DNA from 3 places in the Bradyrhizobium sp. UFLA05-112 genome. Region 2 is predicted to be linked to each of the others. Evidence: predicted binding sites of a transcription regulator. Region 2 holds the regulator's gene; each other region holds the start of a gene.
The links. Region 2 encodes LexA, which represses DNA repair genes until DNA is damaged. Its sites were predicted from a motif close to TGTTCNNNNTGTGTTCNG; they were not measured.
Positions count from the first base shown of each region.

Region 1 (6,043 bases), on a different contig from region 2:
TTCATCGGCGCGCGCAGCGAGGTTGCCGAGGGCGTCATCGTGCGCAAGGGCGCGGTGCTGGCCATGGGCGTGTTCCTGGGCGCTTCGACCAAGATCGTGGACCGCGAGACCGGAGAGGTCTTCGTCGGCGAAGTGCCGGAATATTCGGTGGTGGTGCCGGGTGCGCTGCCCGGCAAGCCGATGAAGAACGGCCAGATCGGCCCAAGCACCGCCTGCGCGGTGATCATGAAGCGCGTCGACGAGCGCACGCGATCGAAGACCAGCATCAACGAGCTGCTGCGGGATTGATCTGCGTCTCCAAGGTCGTCCTGGCGAAAGCCAGGACCCGTACCGCGGAATCCCTCGTTGCGGATCGTCGAAGTACCGGGCAACGAATCTTCGCCAAACTACGCCCTGTGGTAATGGGTCCCGGCCTGCGCCGGGACGACGCCGATATCGGAATCGGCTCGCGCGTCGCAGCCCTGGGACCAGCAGAGCGAGCTCGAATTTGTCCCGCCCAGCGCTAGCCCGCCCAGCGGCATGCATGTTAAGCGGGGGTCATGACCGATGCCCTGTCCATTGCCCGCGATCTCATCCGCTGTCCCTCGGTAACGCCGGCCGATGCCGGTGCGCTCGGGGTGCTCGAAAGGCTCCTCACTGAGGCCGGCTTCACCTGCCATCGCGTGACCTTCTCCGAAGCAGGCTTTGCCGATGTCGACAATCTCTACGCGCGGATCGGCAGCGAAGGTCCGCATATCACCTTTGCCGGCCACACCGACGTGGTGCCGCCGGGTGATGAAAGCGCCTGGAGCGTCGGTGCGTTCTCCGGCGAGGTGAAGGACGGCGTCCTGCACGGCCGCGGCGCGGTCGACATGAAGGGCGGCATCGCCTGCTCGGTTGCAGCGGTGCTGGAGCATCTCGCTGCGAACGGCGGCAAGGCGCGCACTGACGGCAAGGGCTCGATCTCCTTCCTGATCACGGGCGACGAGGAAGACGTCTCGATCAACGGCACGATCAAGCTGTTGAAGTGGGCCGCGGCGCGCGGCGAGACGTTCGATCATTGCGTGCTCGGCGAGCCCTCCAATGTCGAGACACTCGGCGACACCATCAAGGTCGGCCGCCGCGGCTCGCAATCCGGCACGCTCCATGTCGAGGGACGGCAAGGCCACGTCGCCTACCCACACCGCGCGTCCAATCCGGTGCCTGATATCTCCCGGCTGATCGTGGCGATCTCGGAGGAGCCGCTGGACCATGGCAGCGCGCAATTCCAGGCCTCCAACCTGGAATTCACTTCCGTCGACGTCGGCAACTCCGCCTACAACGTGATCCCCGGCCAGGCCCGCGCCAAGTTCAACATCCGCTACAACGACAACCACACGCAGGCGAGCCTGCGTGAGCTGGTCGAGACGCGGCTGACCAAAGCCTGCGGCAACCGCATCCGCGCGCACATCGCCTGGGAGCCTTCGAACTCCAACGTGTTCGTCACCAAGCCCGGCCCGTTCACCGATCTCGCGGTCTCCGCGATCGAGGAGGTGACGGGACGCAAGCCCGAGCTGTCGACATCAGGCGGCACCTCGGATGCGCGCTTCATTTCCAGCTATTGCCCGGTGATCGAATTTGGCCTCGTCGGCCAGACCATGCACCAGGTCGACGAACGCGTAACGGTGGCGGACCTGGAGAAGCTGACGAAGGTCTATCGCGGGATTTTGACGCGGTATTTCGCTTAGGGCTTCCGCTGCCGCCGTTCACTCCGCCGTCGCCTCCCACTCCGCTGTCATCGTCCGCGAAGGCGGACGATCCAGTATTCCAGAGACAGCGACGAATACGGAGGAGCCGCGGCGTACTGGATTCCCCGCCTTCGCGGGGAATGACAATGGAGAGCGTGGCAAGAGCCTCAGTCGCTCGTCGCTTAGTAATCCACCCGCACCAGATACAGCCCCTGCGGCGGGGCGACGATGCCGCAGGCGGCGCGGTTGCGGGCGGCGAGCGCCGCGGAGAGGTCATCGGCGCTCCAGCGGCCTTCGCCGACCCAGACCAGCGAGCCGACCATCGAGCGGACCTGGCTGTGCAGGAAAGAGCGCGCCGAGGTGAGGATCGTCACCTCGCGCCCGTCGCGCAGCACGTCGAGCTGGTCGAGCGTCTTCTCCGGCGATTTGGCCTGGCACTCGGTATCGCGAAAGGTCGTGAAATCGTGCTTGCCGATCAGGCGCTGTGCGGCCGCGTGCATGGCGTCGGTGTCGAGCCGGCGCGCCACGCGCCAGGCATGGCCGGCATCGAGCGCGAGGTTGGCGCGCGTGTTGACGATCCGATAGCGGTAGTGGCGCTTGATGGCCGAGAAGCGCGCCTCGAAAGTTTCCGGCACGATCTCAGCTTCGAGCACCGCGATCGGAGCGGGGCGCAGATGCGCGTTCAGGCCATCGCGAAGGCGATCCGGCGCAAAGGGCTTTTCGATATCGACATGCGCGACCTGGCCAAGTGCATGCACGCCGGCATCGGTGCGGCCGGCGCCGTGCACGCGCACCGCCCTGCCGCACATTGCCTTCACGGCCATCTCGAGTGCGCCCTGCACGGAAGGCAGCGTCTCCTGCACCTGCCAGCCGCAGAACGGCGCGCCGTCATATTCGATGGTGAGCTTGTAGCGGGGCATTTTTCCCGGTGTCATCGTCCGCGCAGGCGGACGATCCAGTACGCCGTGACGGTTCGGTCCAATTTTCAAGTGCCTCGGCGTACTGGATACCCTGCCTTCGCGGGGTATGACAGTGTCAGGTGAATTTCGCACCCGCCTTCAGCGGCACGCCGCGCAAGAAGTCCGCAGCCTGCATCCGCGCCTTGCCCTCGCGCTGCAGCTCGATGATGCGGATCGCACCCTCGCCGCAGGCGATCGTGAGGAGGTCGTCGAGCACCTCGCCCGGCGCACCCGAGCCTTTTGCTAGCTCACAGCGCAGGATTTTGACGCGGGCGTTCTCGGTCACGCCAGTGAGCTCGCTCCAGGCGCCGGGAAACGGCGACAAGCCGTGGATGTGGCGTAGGACCGCGCGCGCCGGCTTGCTCCAGTCGATCCGCGCCTCGGCCTTGTCGATCTTGGCCGCATAGGTGACGCCGTCCTCGCTCTGCTTCTTGAGCTGGAGCCCGCCGCGTTCGAGCGCGGCCACGGCGCGCACCATCAGGTCTGCGCCGAGCCGGGCGAGGCGATCGTGCAGATCGGCGGCGGTCATGGTGTCCGAGATCGCAAGACGCTCGGCCATGGCGACGTCGCCGGTGTCCAGCCCCACGTCCATCTTCATCACCATGACGCCACTCTCGGCATCACCAGCCATGATCGCGCGGTTGATCGGCGCGGCACCGCGCCAGCGTGGCAGCAGTGAGGCATGCAGATTGTAGCAGCCGAGCTTTGGGGCATCGAGGATCGCCTGCGACAGGATCATGCCGTAAGCGACCACGACGGCCGCATTGGCGTCGAATGCGCGGAATTCGTCGAGCGCTTCCGGCGTCTTCAGCGTCTTTGGTGTCAGTACGGGAATGCCGAGCTTTCGCGCGGCGTCTTCCACCGGCGTCGGTTGCAACTGCAGCCCGCGCCGCCCGCCCGGCTTCGGCGCGCGAGTGTAGACGGCCACGATCTCGTGGCCATGCGCGACGAGCTCGAGCAGCGTCGGCACGGAAAAATCGGGCGTGCCCATGAAGATGAGGCGGAGAGGCATGGGGCGAGACAATCCTCAGAACGAGCAAGGTACTCGTCATGGCCGGGCTTGTCCCGGCCATCCACGCCCTTCTTGCTCGCGGAGCGAAGAACGTGGATGCCCGGCACAAGGCCGGGCATGACGGCGGAGGAGGCGCCTCACTCCACCGCGCGCTTGGCGGCTTTCTCGAACTTCTTGAACACGCGGTCGCGCTTGAGCTTCGACAAATAGTCGACGAACAGCACGCCATTGAGATGGTCGATCTCGTGCTGGATGCAGGTGGCGTAGAGCCCTTCGGCATCCTCCTCGTGCAGCTTGCCGTCGAGATCGATGAAGCGCACCCGCACCTTCGCAGGCCGCTCGACCTCCTCGTAATATTCGGGGATCGACAGACAGCCTTCCTCGTAGACCGACAGCTCCTCGGATGAGGCGACGATCTCCGGATTGATGAAGACGCGCGGCTCTCGCGCGGTCTCGCCGTTCTCGTCACGCTTGGCGAGGTCCATGGTGATGAGGCGCAGGGGTTGCGCGACCTGGATCGCCGCAAGCCCGATGCCGGGCGCGTCGTACATGGTCTCGAACATGTCGTCGGCAAGCTTGCGGATCTCCGCCGTGACCTTCTCGATCGGCTTGGAGACCAGACGCAACTGCTTGTCGGGCAGGATGATGATTTCTCTTAGGGCCATGGCGGCGATTTAAGCCGGCCGCCCGATGCGGTCAATGTGGCCGGGAACACCGTTAAAGGTTCGCTAACCATAAAAATTAGGCTTCCGTTAACCATAAAAATTCACTGCTGGTTAACCATAAATGTTCCCTCTTCGTTCGCGCGCTCTCGCGAATCGGCTAGAAGGACTACATGAACGAGATCATTTTTACCGCTGGCGACTGGCCGGTGCGCACCGTGGATGCGCTGATCGGCTTCGGTGTGCTGGCCCTCATCCTGCTCCTCGTGATCGCCATCGTGATTGCGCGCGGCTCGCGGCGGGGCGCGGAACTCGCCATGGCCCAGACCATCCGGGCCGACGAGCTGGAGGAGCGCCTGAGCCAGATGCTGCACGCCCAGAGCGAGGCGTCGGGCCGCGTCGACGCCATGGCGCAGGCGCTCGCCGGCCGCCAGGCCGAGATGGCGCGCGCGGTCAACGAGCGGCTGGATTCGGTCACCCATCGCGTCGGCCAGTCCATGGAGCATACGACCCGCAACACCATGGAGAGCCTGCGGGCGCTGCACGAGCGGCTCGGGATCATCGACAGCGCGCATAAGAACCTCACCGACCTGACCACGCAGGTGACGACCTTGCGCGACGTGCTCGCCAACAAGCAGTCGCGCGGCGCGTTCGGCCAGGCGCGGATGGAAGCGATCGTCCAGGACGGGCTGCCGAAGGGCTCCTACGAGTTCCAGTTCACGCTCTCGACCGGCAAGCGGCCCGACTGCGTGGTGTTCCTGCCCGACCAGCGCCCGCTCTGCATCGACGCCAAATTTCCGCTGGAGGCGATGACTGCGCTGCACGACGCGCGCACCGACGAGGAGCGGCGCATCGCCACGCAGCGGCTGCGCGGCGACGTGATGAAGCATGTCAGCGACATCTCCGAAAAATATCTCGTCACCGGCGAGACCCAGGAGATGGCGCTGATGTTCGTGCCGTCGGAGTCGGTCTATGCCGAAATCCACGATGGCTTCGACGACGTGATCCAGAAGGCCTATCGCGCCCGCGTCGTGCTGGTGTCGCCCTCGCTGCTGATGCTCGCAATCCAGGTCATGCAGCAGATCATGAAGGACGCGCGCATGCGCGACGCCGCCGACCAGATCCGTACCGAGGTGATCAAGCTCGGCGACGATCTCGGTCGCCTGCGCGATCGCGTGCTGAAACTGCAGAAGCACTTTGCCGACGTGAACGAGGACGTGCGCCAGGTCCTGATCTCGGCCGACAAGATCGAGAAGCGCGCCGGCCGCATCGAGGAGCTCGATTTCAGCAAGACTGACGCGCCGGAGGGGCCGCGGCTCGTCGCAAGCGGCCCAGAGCTGTTCCCGCGCAAGCTGCAAGCGGGGGAGTGATCGTCTTAGATGAAGTAACCTGCCGCCCGCTGTCGTCGCCCGGCTTGACCGGGCGACCCAGTATCCCAGAGACGTCAGATGAGCGCACGCTGCTACTACGTCTACATTCTGGCCAGCAAGATCGGTGGAACGCTTTATATCGGTGTGACAAATGATTTGGTCCGCCGGGTGGCCGAGCACAGGCTGAAATTGGTCGAGAGCTTTACGAAGGAATACGACGTCCTGAAGCTGGTCTATTTCGAGCAGTTCGATGATCCCGAGAATGCGATCAAGCGGGAGAAGCGCCTCAAGAAATGGAAGCGCGCATGGAAGATCGCGCTGATCGAAAAGGACA
Region 1 covers NZ_JBANBK010000009.1:97,337-103,379, forward strand. The annotation lists gene dapD (2,3,4,5-tetrahydropyridine-2,6-dicarboxylate N-succinyltransferase) at 1-288, shown strand, start outside; gene dapE (succinyl-diaminopimelate desuccinylase) at 540-1,706, shown strand; gene truA (tRNA pseudouridine(38-40) synthase TruA) at 1,889-2,626, opposite strand; gene fmt (methionyl-tRNA formyltransferase) at 2,742-3,677, opposite strand; gene def (peptide deformylase) at 3,815-4,342, opposite strand; gene SO180_RS07770 (DNA recombination protein RmuC) at 4,513-5,709, shown strand; gene SO180_RS07775 (GIY-YIG nuclease family protein) at 5,788-6,043, shown strand, end outside.
Region 1: the regulator LexA is predicted to act here: its motif matches at 4,465-4,482, upstream of SO180_RS07770 (DNA recombination protein RmuC).

Region 2 (6,043 bases):
CGTCATCGAGACGATCGCGCGGCGTCCACGCTAGGCGCATTCAACTGCGCTTGGGTTGAGGCCGATCGAGACGCTGCCGTTGCGCGCGCATGCGGCTCGTCTTCTCCTTGAGCGCCTCGATCTCCTCGTCCAGCTTTGCGCTCTTCGATTTCGGCGGCTCATCGCCGCGCAGCTTCTCGAGAGCTTTCTCAACCGATAGCTTTGAAGTCTCTGCCATCAGGGTTCTCCCGGATGTCTCCTGACGCACCTGCGTGCGATGGCGCGCGGCAATTCTGAGCTGGAAGCGGAAAGGCGCGATATTGTCCTAAAGGGCATCCCTGCCGTTCCGGTGCTGGAGGGACAATTCATCTCCGCCTTCGTGATCGCCCCCTTTTGCCTCGAAGCCTGCACTCGGCTAGAACGCAACGCGACCTGTCCTTCGATTTGCTCAGCAGGAGTTTGCCCGTGGCCCTGATGCCGGTGTCCGACGCGCTTGCCGCAGTGCTTGCCGGCGTAGAGCCGGTGGCCGAGGAGATGGTTGCGCTGGATGCGGCCTACCATCGCGTGCTGGCGCGCGATGTCGCCGCGCGGCGTACGCAGCCGCCGCAGGCGATGTCGGCGATGGATGGCTATGCGGTGCGCGCCGCCGACGCGGCGACGGTGGACGCAGAGCTCACCGTGATCGGCGAGGTCGCGGCCGGCCGGCCATTTGCGGGAGCGGTTGGCGCGGGCCAGGCCGTGCGGATCTTCACTGGCGGCGTGGTGCCCGATGGCGCGGACGCGGTGGTAATCCAGGAGGACACGGTCGCAAACGGCAGGCGCGTCACGATCAAGGAGGCCGCGATCGCTGGACGGCACATCCGTCCTGCTGGCGTCGATTTCTTCGAGGGCGACGTGCTCCTGCGACAGGGAGCCAGACTCACCGAACGCGACCTCTCACTGGCCGCCGGCATGAACCATCCGGAGCTTGCCGTGCGTCGCCGGCCGAGGGTCGCGATTCTCGCGACCGGCGACGAGTTGGTGATGCCGGGCGCAACGCCCGGCGCGGGCCAGATCGTCTTCTCCAACGGCTACGCCCTGCACGCGCTGGCGCGGGCCGAGGGCGCCGAAACGGTCGATCTCGGCATTGCCGCCGATACGGTTGCGGCGACCACCGCCGGGATCCGCCGGGCCCGCGAGAGCGGCGCCGACATCCTCATCACGACCGGCGGTGCGTCGGTCGGCGACCACGATCTGGTCAGGCCAGCGCTCCAGGCCGAAGGCTTCGAGATGGCGTTCTGGAAGATCGCGATGCGGCCGGGCAAGCCGATGATGCACGGCCATCTCGGCGCGATGCGGGTGATCGGCCTGCCCGGCAATCCGGTCTCGTCCTATGTCTGCGGCTTCCTGTTCATGGTGCCGTTGATTCGCGCGCTTGCTGGCCGCTCGCGCGTTCATCACCGCCGCGAGCGCGCCGTGCTCGGGCGCGACGTCGGGCCCAACGACGTCCGCGAGGACTATTTGCGCGCACGGCTCGAGGAGCGCGAGGACGGCACGCTGGTGGCCGTTCCCGTCAACCACCAGGACTCCTCGCTGCTTGCGAATCTTGCTACCGCACAAGCACTTCTCGTGCGCGCGCCGTTCGCGCCAAAGGCCGAAGCAGGCACGCCTTGCGAGGTGTTGCGGCTGCCCTTGTGAGTGCAATCTGATTCGCGCGTGATGCGAACTTCGCCGCGTTCACACAAAATTAAGTGGTTGCGGAACACATATCGAACATATAGTGTCCGTTCATGATTTGTTTCGAGCATCTAGCGGCTTCTGCTGAATCTGGCGTCTCGGAATCGAACGACATCAACCGGGGGATTTGGTCGAGATGTTAACGCGCAAACAATACGAGCTTCTGCGGTTCATCAGTGAGCGCCTCAAGGAAAGCGGTGTGCCGCCCTCCTTCGATGAGATGAAGGACGCGCTCGATCTGCGCTCGAAGTCCGGCATTCACCGCCTGATCACCGCGCTGGAAGAGCGCGGCTTCATCCGTCGCCTGCCTAACCGCGCGCGCGCCATCGAGGTCATCAAGCTGCCCGAGCTTCAAGCCGCAGGCGCCGGCCGCCGCGGCTTCACGCCGAGCGTCATCGAAGGCAATCTCGGCAAGGTGCGGAGCGCCAGCGCGTCTGTCGACGACGGCGAGCGTCCGGTCGCCGTGCCCGTGATGGGACGGATCGCGGCCGGCACGCCGATCGAGGCGTTGCAGACCCGCAGCCACACCATCAGCGTGCCTCCGGACATGCTCGGCTCGGGCGAGCACTATGCGCTCGAAGTGCGCGGCGATTCGATGGTCGATGCCGGCATCCTGGATGGCGACATGGCGCTGATCCAGCGCAACGAGACCGCTGACACCGGCGACATCGTGGTGGCGCTGATCGACGACGAGGAAGCGACGCTCAAGCGTTTCCGCCGGCGCGGCGCGTCGATCGCGCTGGAGCCCGCCAACACCGCCTATGAGGTGCGCATCCTGCCGCCGAACCGGGTGAAGATTCAGGGCAAGCTGATCGGGCTGTATCGGAAGTACTGATTGCCCAGCAGAAAGTACCGATTGCCCGGCAGATTGCCAGCCATCGCACGGCGATACGGGCGGACGGATCGTCCGCTCCAGCAAAATAGCGTTGTCGCTTCCACTGTGATTATCCCTACACCTGCACAGAGCTAATCCTCAAGCATGGCAGGCGCGAATGCGCTGTGCGGGCTGCAGAGGACAAAACCCATGCGGCAGGTGATTTTAGGCGTGATCTCGGCAGCCTTGATCGCGGGATCGGCACCTGCGAGCGATGCAGCGCAACACCACGCCGCCCGAAAGGCCACGCCGCCCGAAAGGCAGAGCACGCGGCGGCAACCAGCGCGCCATTCCGCAATTCCAACAATGCGATCGCACCTGCGCCGCAGGCGAGCTGGCCCTCTTCAGGGTACTCCGCTGCCGGCGCTGATGGAAGCTCGCGTGAGTGAATGATGTGAACCAAGATAGAGTCTCGGCGAGAGGCTTTGTTCCTCGTTTGCCGGGAAAGATAATGTGATCGGGCGATGCGCAGACGGGCCGCAGATTTGCCCACAAACGCGATACACTCGTAGGCTTCCAACTCTGGTAGAGGCCTGCGCCTCCGGGGGGGCGCGGACCTGCTATCTCGCATGAGGAGCACTCCGATGTGTGACTACAGCCTACATGCCGTTGCGACCCGCCCCGCTCAAGTCGGCGAGACGATCGTCACGACAACCTTCCGCGGCACCTCGACGCGTGGATTTGCGTCGGAGCGTGATCTCTCGGTTGCCGTCTGCCTCCTGCCAGGCACCGAGCTCGCCTTCGCCGACAACGTCCGCTACGACAATCGCTGGATCTGGACGCGCACCGTCAATTCCCGCGTCGGCAAGTTCGGTAAGGTCGATCCGCACATTCCCGATCGTCATCATGATGCGATCGAATTCCCCGACGGCAACTACGTGCTGGTAACGCAGCTCGTCGAGGGACAGCGTGCCACGGTTCTGCAATTGCCGGTGACGCAGCCGCTCGGCGAGAAGACAGAGCAGCCCGCCGTCGAGCAGCACACGACCACGACGCCCACGACACGCCTGCCGATCGGCTGACGCGTCTTTCAATCCTCGGCCTGCAGGTCGGCCTCCGATGGCGTAGCATCCTTGCTGCGTGGAGTAGCCGGCCGCGGTGCGAGGCTGAGCTCGAAATCGCTATCGCCGGCCCCGGCCGGCGACCAGGGGCGGTTTGCGCTCCTTGCTTTCACCGTTTGCAGCGTGAAACCGTCGCCATCGCGCGATAGCGCGAGTGCGCCCTGCGTCTTCAGACGCTCGCGATCCACGACCATCGCCGCGCAACCGGCTGCTGCAGGCTTCGCCGTCACCACCAGCGCGGCGCGGCTGCAATCGTCCGCCAGCGCGTCGATACGCAACGAGAGCGCGACCAGGCGACCATCGGCGAGCGGCGTCACGCAACCGCCTTCGTCGCATGAGACGCCATCGGCGAGCGACGCATCAGTCGCGCCGCGCGGATCAGCATCAGATGCAAGCCACTCCTTGAGAAGAAAATTGTCCTTGCCGGTTCGGATCAGGTGCAGTTGGCCGCCCTTGCCGCGCACCGCGATGCTGTGGCCGTCGCCTGCGATCAGGATGTCGGGCTGGCGCACGTGCAGCGCCCAACCGATTGCGAGCGTCAGCACGACGGCGCCCACCCAGCGCAGCGGCGTGCGCAACAGGCCCATCAGAACGAGACCAATGCTGGCGGCAGTCAACGGGCCGGTCCCGAAGGCGGTGATGCGGCCGACGGCGCCAGGCAACGCCGCGACCCAGCGCGTCACAACGACCATCCAGTCGATGCCGATCCCCATCAGCCACCAGAATACGCCATCAAGCCCGAACGGCGCTGCGATCAGCCCCAAAAGTCCGGCCGGCATCACCAGCGCCGAGACCACCGGCATCGCCGCGAGATTGGCGAGCACGCCGTAGGGCGTGACGCGATGAAAATGGAAGGCGGCATAGGGCGTCGTCGCGAGCCCCGCGATCAGCGAGGCCATCAGCAGCATGACGAGCTCGCGGCCGCCCCACAGCGCGATGCGCGCAGTGACGGAGTGATCGGGCGAGGCCAACAGGTTCGGCATGCCGATCTGCACCAGCCCGACGAGACCAAGCGTCGCCGCGAACGACATCTGGAAGCTCGGATGCACCAACGCCTCCGGCGCGACAGCGAGCACGATCATCGCGGCCACCGCGAGCGTGCGGAAAGTGATGGCGCGACGATCGACCATCACCGCGATCAGCACCACCGCCGTCATGAAGAACGATCTTTGTGTTGCGACCTCCGCGCCGGACAGCAGCAGGTAGAACGCGGCAGCCACCAGTGCTGCCGCAGCGGACCATTTTTTGATCGGATAGCCCACTGCAAATCCCGGGATCAGCGCCAGCAGCGCGCGTACCGCAAAGAACACGACGCCGGCGACGACCGCCATGTGATAGCCGGACACGCGCTGACGCCGGCTGATGTGCGTAAATTCTCATTAAACCATAGTAACTTACAGTGAGGAGCTTCCCGATAAGAAGGCGCTGGGAAGCACATGGGAAGCAAGCAGCTCGCGGACACCTTCAAGTCCCTAAATGAAATAATGGAATGTCGGCCCGCACAACGAATCTACCGACCATGGCTGACAAAGTTGCCGGCCATGGAACGCACGGATCGGATACTGCCGATCACGAATGCCAACGGCTGAGTTCGCTACGGGAGAATATCCCCGCCTCGATGCCGGAGCTCATCGGCCGGCTGCTCCTGCTGAAGATGATGCCAATAACGACCGCTGACCAAGGCGGCCGGTTCGTCGCTTACGACCCGGCAAGTCTGGGTTCGTTGTCTCGTCGCGAGATCTACCGGCGCCCCAGGGCCGCCGATCCTTGAGCACACCCAACCGGGATCGACAACGTTGCTCAAGACATGCGGCCAGCGCCGCGCCAGCTGTCGAGGGCTTCCCGACCACTGGACCCACGGCCCGTGAAAAGCCTTAGCCGGCTTGCGGTCCAGATTTAGTCGAAGCTTCCGCCCGACTGGTCGCGTGAATAAGGCGGAAAATGCCCGCAGTAGAATGCTGCGTGCGTTCCGATCATGCCACGATCAGGCGTTGATTCGTGGAGCCCCCTTATGTCAGCCCCCAAAGTGTTCGTTTCATATAGCTGGACTTCGCCCGAACATCAGCAGTGGGTGGTTGATCTAGCCACGCAGCTACGTGAAAGCGGCGTCGATGCCATTTTGGACAAGTGGGATCTCAAAGAGGGGCACGACTCGATCGCCTTCATGGAAAGGATGGTCCCCGATCCGGAGGTGCAGAAGGTCGTTATCGTTTCGGATCGTCTCTATGCGGAACGCGCCGACGACCGGCGTGGTGGCGTCGGCACCGAGACGCAAATCATCTCACCCAAGATCTACGCCAAGGCTGATCAGGACAAATTTGTGGCCGTGATCTCCGAGGTTGACGCGGAAGGAAAAGCCTATCTACCTACCTACTATGGTTCGCGCATCTTCATCGATCTAAGTAACGAGGAG
Region 2 covers NZ_JBANBK010000061.1:3,465-9,507, reverse strand. The annotation lists gene SO180_RS29310 (hypothetical protein) at 41-217, opposite strand; gene SO180_RS29305 (molybdopterin molybdotransferase MoeA) at 445-1,656, shown strand; gene lexA (transcriptional repressor LexA) at 1,832-2,530, shown strand; gene SO180_RS29295 (hypothetical protein) at 3,154-3,591, shown strand; partial or broken gene SO180_RS29290 (ComEC/Rec2 family competence protein) at 3,600-4,976, opposite strand; gene SO180_RS29285 (hypothetical protein) at 5,150-5,401, shown strand; gene SO180_RS29280 (SEFIR domain-containing protein) at 5,642-6,043, shown strand, end outside.

Region 3 (6,043 bases), on a different contig from region 2:
TTATACTCTTGACTAAAAAAGAGAGACAATCCAACACGACTAATCGGATGTTTCAGAGTCCTCCGCGAATGCCGTTTGATAAAGCTCTTCAATCCTTGTGACTTCATCCGGCGTCAATTGCGAGAATTCGCCATCGCGAGCGCGCTTGGAAAGGCGTCCTGCGTTCTGCCGCAGGAATCCAGAGAGATCGTTAAGCGTCCGTTCCGGCATATCGATGATGTTTTCGACACCTGCCCGGAACGTATCGAAGCTCCGCAGGAATCGCGTTTCCTTCGGAAGATCTTCGTCGATCGTTCTCTGCACACATTCGTACAGAAACTCGGCGTGCGGCGTCGCGTCGAAGAAGCGGTAGAAATCACCGTGTCGTTCATAACCTTGACGTTACCCTTTCGGCTTGGCTCCCATTCAACACACGGAAGCAATCGACTCGAATAGCTTTCCAACACTTCCTTGTATTCGCCGATCTTGTCGAGAATTGCTGCTGAAACAGGAAAGTGGATTCCGGCAGGATTGAACCCGCGCCGCGCCAGAACATGGTGCATGAGGTACCGGTGAATACGGCCATTCCTCGAACGGATCAATGTAGACGAACCCGAAGGCAAGTACGGCGGCAGCGACAACTGGATCAAGCTCGTTTTCTGCTGCTTGATCGAATGCGATCAGTCCGCGGATGAGGGAGTCGATGTCTTCTTGGCGCGCACTTATATGGTCCGGAATGGGTCTTTGCGTCTCGCGGTCATGCTCGCCAACGAAGCCGCCCTCGGTACGGAAGCCAAGCTTCACGAAGCGCTCATCGCCGATCACGATGCGCTGGAGGCGTAAAAGCTCTGCTACATCGAGCGCTGCCCGTCCCGCCTCACTGCCCCACCGCTGGATGCGATCCTGCGGCGGTCTCTCACCTTCGATGACGTAGCTGGACTTTAAGTCCTTCAGAAGAAGGAAGGCGGCAGTTCGCGCGAGCAGATCTTTCGGAACCTGGCTCACCACGACACGCGCCCGCTCATTAAGATCCTGCGCAACAATTGCGTCAGTGCCGGCGACTTGAAGACGAGCGGACAGAAGCCCGGTGCTCCCGGAAGATTGTTGCGGACCCGATGGCGTACCGAATTCTGCCCGGAGGACGCGTATTGAAGTTCTGGATCAACGGCATTGACGTAAGAGACCTTGTCTGCCGCAGGCAAATCTAGCTGACGCTCTAACAACCATTCATAGAGAAGCCAGATACGTCGTGTATAGAGGCCCGTCGGCTTCTGCCTCACAAGCTCTGCAATCTCGTCCTCCGTCACAGCGAGGAAAGGCCTCTTCAGAATTGCAAGGTCGAGGCCTTGTTCTTCAGCGCGAACGTAAGATGTCCCTCGAGAGTAGCGTCCGGCGCATGGCGTGGCGTAAGGATGCGCCATCCCCCTTGCGCGATGATCCGGTGCTTTGTCCCAACGGCGGAAAGGATGCGCGGACCGGGACGGCCAGGCCATAGGCGTCGAGCAGCGCCGCATACCCGTGGCCAACGCGGGTAGTCGTCGGTCACGAAAAACATTCACGGGCCCTGAAAAGTCTGTCTGCATTGGCTCTTGGTTGTGTGTAAACGGATAGGTCGGCACGCGGCCGTGATCGTCAATCGTTGCAGGCGGCTCATGTTCTCGCGTCGGATCGTTCGATGACGGCCAAAGTGGGTATCGCGACGCGGTATTGCGCTTTTGGACGCACTTTCCGGCCTTCAGGCGGCGCGGATGGCTGCAATCAGGCTCGGTTTGCCGACGATGTTCATCACCCGTGTGAGGTTATAGGCGAGAACATGCAGCGCCATCTCAGCGGCGACATTCGGTAGGCGCTTCATCAGGAAGTGGGTCGCACCCATACGGGCTTTGATCGTGCCGAAGGGATGCTCGACCGTCTCGCGCCGCGTCCGCATGGCGTCGGGATCGGAATCGAGCCGTCTCTGGACCTCCTCGACCACATGCTCATGCTCCCAGCGCGCGATGCGGCGTTCCTTGGACGGCGTACATTGGCTCTTGATCGCGCAGCCTTGGCACGCCGCTGTCGACCAGTAACGGCGCAGCGTCATTCCATGCTCGATGTTGGTGTAGTGATAGGGCAGCAGCTGGCCGGATGGGCAGCGGTAGACGTCCTCATCAGGCAGGTAGGCGAAGTCCTGTTTGCCGAACCGGCCCTCCGCCTTGGCGTTCGACGTCATGGGCTTGGGCAAGGTGACTACAACGCCAGCCTCTTCGCAGGCTAATATCTCCTCTCCGTCGAAGTAGCCACGGTCGGCGACCGCCTCGAGTTTGTCCACTTCGAGCACTTCTTTGGCTTGCTTCGACATCCGAGCAAGCTGCCCACGGTCGTTGCCTACGTTTATGACCTCGTGCGTGACAATCAGATGGTGTTCGGTGTCCACCGCGACCTGGACATTGTAGCCGACGACACCCGATCCGCGTCCGCTGGTGGCCATCGAACGGGCATCCGGATCGGTGAGCGATATCTGTTGATCCGGCGTGTTGCGCATCTCCGCATCAAGCACTTCCAGGCGGCTCATCTCCTGCTTCAGCCGAGCGATCTTTTCCTTGATTCTCGTCGTCTTGATGCTAATCGCTTCCGATGGCTCCTGCCGATCGGCGCTATCGAGTTGACGCAGATATCGACCGACGCTTTCCTCGATCTGCGCCATCCGCCTCGTCATCTTGGCATGCGTGAAGTTGCGGTCGCGGTTGTTCACCGCCTTGAACTTGCTGCCGTCGATCGCGACGCTTGGGGTCTGCAACAGGCCCATTTGCCGGCATAGTGCAATGAACTTCGCACAAACCTTCCGGATCGCCGCTCCATTGTCCTTCCGGAAATCGGCGATCGTCTTATGATCGGGAGCCAGGCGGGCGATCAGCCACATCACCTCGATATTGCGGCACGCCTCACGTTCTAGACGGCGACTGGATTGCACCCGATTGAGATAACCGTAGATGTAAAGCTTCAGAAGGACTGCCGGATGATAGGACGGCCGGCCTGTCTCCTTGGATCACACGCTCAAACCCCATTCCATGCAGGTCGATCGCCTCGACAAACGCATCGATCACATGAACCGCGTTGTCCTTGCTTACCCAATCCTCCAGACATTCCGGCAAGAGCGTCAGCTGGGATCTGTCCGGGCCTTCAACGAAGCGTCCCATCCGTATCCCCCATCAGGAAACGGAGAAATCCTAGCCGACTCGTGGCTTTTCACACAGCCAGGCTCAGTTCCTGAAAAACGATAACGGATGTGAATTTGGTTTGCGCCGCCTACCTCAGGCCGAAAAGTGATTCTGAGCTGAGAATCTCGCAATAGAAGAAGCATGAAAAACTTTCGCAGACCCTGCGTCCGCCACGGCGCTCAATCACCAAAGAGGTAGGCGCAAAAGTGCAAATCCAGATCGAAAGCTTACCAAAACGCAGGATTAATCCATCGGATGCATTGTAACTGGGCTGGGCCTAAAGACCGACCCAATTGCTTTTGTTCTCTTTTTGTTCTATGGTGAATTATGGCCTTCCTCAGTGAGCAGGAACTTGAAAGCCTGCGCATCGATCAGAGCGTTTTCCATATCGTCGGCCCGGGAGAGGAGCACTTTCAGCTACTGACAGAGTTCGACGCCGGTCGATACGCATCTTTTTTCTTGGGCCGCGTCCGCTCGGTCAACAGCGGAAACCGATACGAATTTCTGGAAGATGCCCCAGTCCGGGCGCAACTCGCGCGCATCAGCCGGGACAAGGCGACCTTCCAGGAGGAGAGCGAAAAGCTGGCTACCGCCTTTAATAACGCCCATGGAGGTAGCACCGCTGTGGGGGCTTTCTTGATCTTCTCCCTGTCCTGTTCGAGCGGCCGGCTGTTTGCGCTGTTGAAATTCGAGGACGAGAAGGTTCTGACCTACGACTACGACGTCACCCATGGGCTCTCACGAAAGCCGAAGCCGACCTTCGGCGAAATCGAGCGGACATTTGTCCAGAACCGCAACGCCTTGCAGAAGGCCGCGCTTGTCAAGCTGCGCAAAGACGGCGACGAAATCTGCGTTGTCGATCGCCAGAATCCCCAGCGGCCCGCCGCGTATTTCGAACAATTCCTGCTCGTGCGACGCCAGCGGACGGAAGAAGAGCTGACCAAGGCAATCATCGACGTCACGCGCAACATTGCACACAAGCACAAAGACATACTTCCGCAAGACGCGATGAAAAATCTGGCGCAACGCCTCTATGATGCCACCCAGTCAGGTGGATCCGTCGACGGCGAAAGCGCTGAAAATTGGCTGAACAGCATTTTTGGACCGCTGCCTGACGACAGCCCAGTCGTGACAGACTTCAAGGCCAGGCTGAAGCGCGAAGGAATGGCAGGTGAATCGTTCGTGCTCCAAAAGAATGCGATTGCGGCGCCCAGAAACCGCCGCGTCGAGACGGCAAGCGGGGTTAAATTGACATTTCCTGCCGGTTTGACGCCGTCAGTCATTTCGGTCGATCGCGACAAGGGCGAGATTATCATCAGGGACAAGATCACACTCGATGACCTCGAGCTCAACACATCTGGTCGAGCGCGTTCGTGAGCTAGTCGGGAACGGCGCCTCGGCGGACGAGCGTGTTGACGCCCTCGTGTTGCGAGGGCGGCTGCCGTCCGCCGACGCACAGCTGGCTTGGCTCGGATTCGCCGGCGACGTCCCGGCGCCGTTCTCGTCCTTGCAGGTTTATAATCCGGCTCTCGGCGGAGATCTTGTCGCGGGCGATGTCTTTGATTCGACGCGCGAGGTGGTGATCACGCTTGGAAAGCCAGTTGCGGATGGTTGCGTCTTCTTTATCTTCCAATCCGGCGTTCCGCAATATCTGACGCAACGGACTGTCCTCCCGCGCCTCGCCATTGCAGACTTCCCTTCCACTCAGGGGTTTCGCGCGCGAGGATTGGAGGTCGCAGCATGGGATCTGGCGCAGCCGACCCCACCGTCAGAATCCCCGCTCGACCCAATCGATCCGAGCCGTTACGTCCGCGACTTCGTGCCGGATCGTGAAGTCGTCACCGATCTCAATCCCTGGATGCTCGTGGCCGCGCCAGCAGTTTCATCGCCCGCCTATCAAGCCTGGGAAAGGATTGCTGCCCGCAGATTGCTGGGCGGTCTCGTCTCTCGCGCCTGGCTCGATGAAGGCCAGGTTTGGTTGCAGGCCACGGCGACGCCTCCGATCTATCGCATCAAGGCTGATGATCCTGCCGTGCCGGACGCTCGTGCTCAACTGACTGAAGCCGCGAGCTGGGTCTTCCTTTCGGGAACGGACATCGAGGCACGCCATCTGCTCTTTTCTGGTGAGCTGGCTCGGGCGAGCCGTCCTCAGCAGGATCTCGCCACGACCTTGGACCAGGCACTTGAGGCGGCCAAAGCTGCCTATGAAGCTCACGTCCAATCATCCAGTCGCGAGACGCTGAAGGCGCTCGCTGATCTCCGCAAGACGGTTATTGATGAAACTCAAAAGGTGGCGCAACGAGCGCAAGACCTTGCAGCAACGCTTTGGCGCGACCTGGCCGTCTCGGCAGCGCCTTTCATACTGAAGATCTTTGGCGACGCGGCCAAAACGTCGGACACCCTCATTTCTTCTCTTTTCTACTTTGCTGCCGCTGCGTTCATCGGTGTATCATTTGTTTTGCAGTGGCGTATCAATCGGGCGTTCTTCCAAAGTCAAGCCTCGTCCCGGCGGAGCTGGTTGCAAAGTCTCTACAGCTATATCTCGGTTCGCGAGCGGGAAGAAATTGCTGAAACCCCTATCGAGGAAGCGATGAAGAACTACCGGGAAACCCGCGGCGTACTGCTTGGGGCCTACGTATTTTTGATCGGAGTTCTCGTAGCAGCGGGGGTGCACACCCTGCACGATGTGCCGCCCTCACCATCGAGCGCCGCGACAGGCGTGGCGCCGAGCTCAGCTACAGTTCCGCCACCTTCGACGAAGCCGCCATAAGACGCGCATGCGCTCGACACGGGACAGACTGTAAGGACCTTGTTGCTCGCCGTTTGGCGCAAGATGAACCTTGATCCGGACATTTCCGCGGACA
Region 3 covers NZ_JBANBK010000001.1:249,454-255,496, forward strand. The annotation lists gene SO180_RS01195 (hypothetical protein) at 40-303, opposite strand; gene SO180_RS01200 (Fic family protein) at 406-987, opposite strand; partial or broken gene SO180_RS01205 (IS1182 family transposase) at 1,715-3,158, opposite strand; gene SO180_RS01210 (nucleoid-associated protein) at 3,507-4,556, shown strand; gene SO180_RS01215 (hypothetical protein) at 4,516-5,949, shown strand.
Region 3: the regulator LexA is predicted to act here: its motif matches at 3,480-3,497, upstream of SO180_RS01210 (nucleoid-associated protein).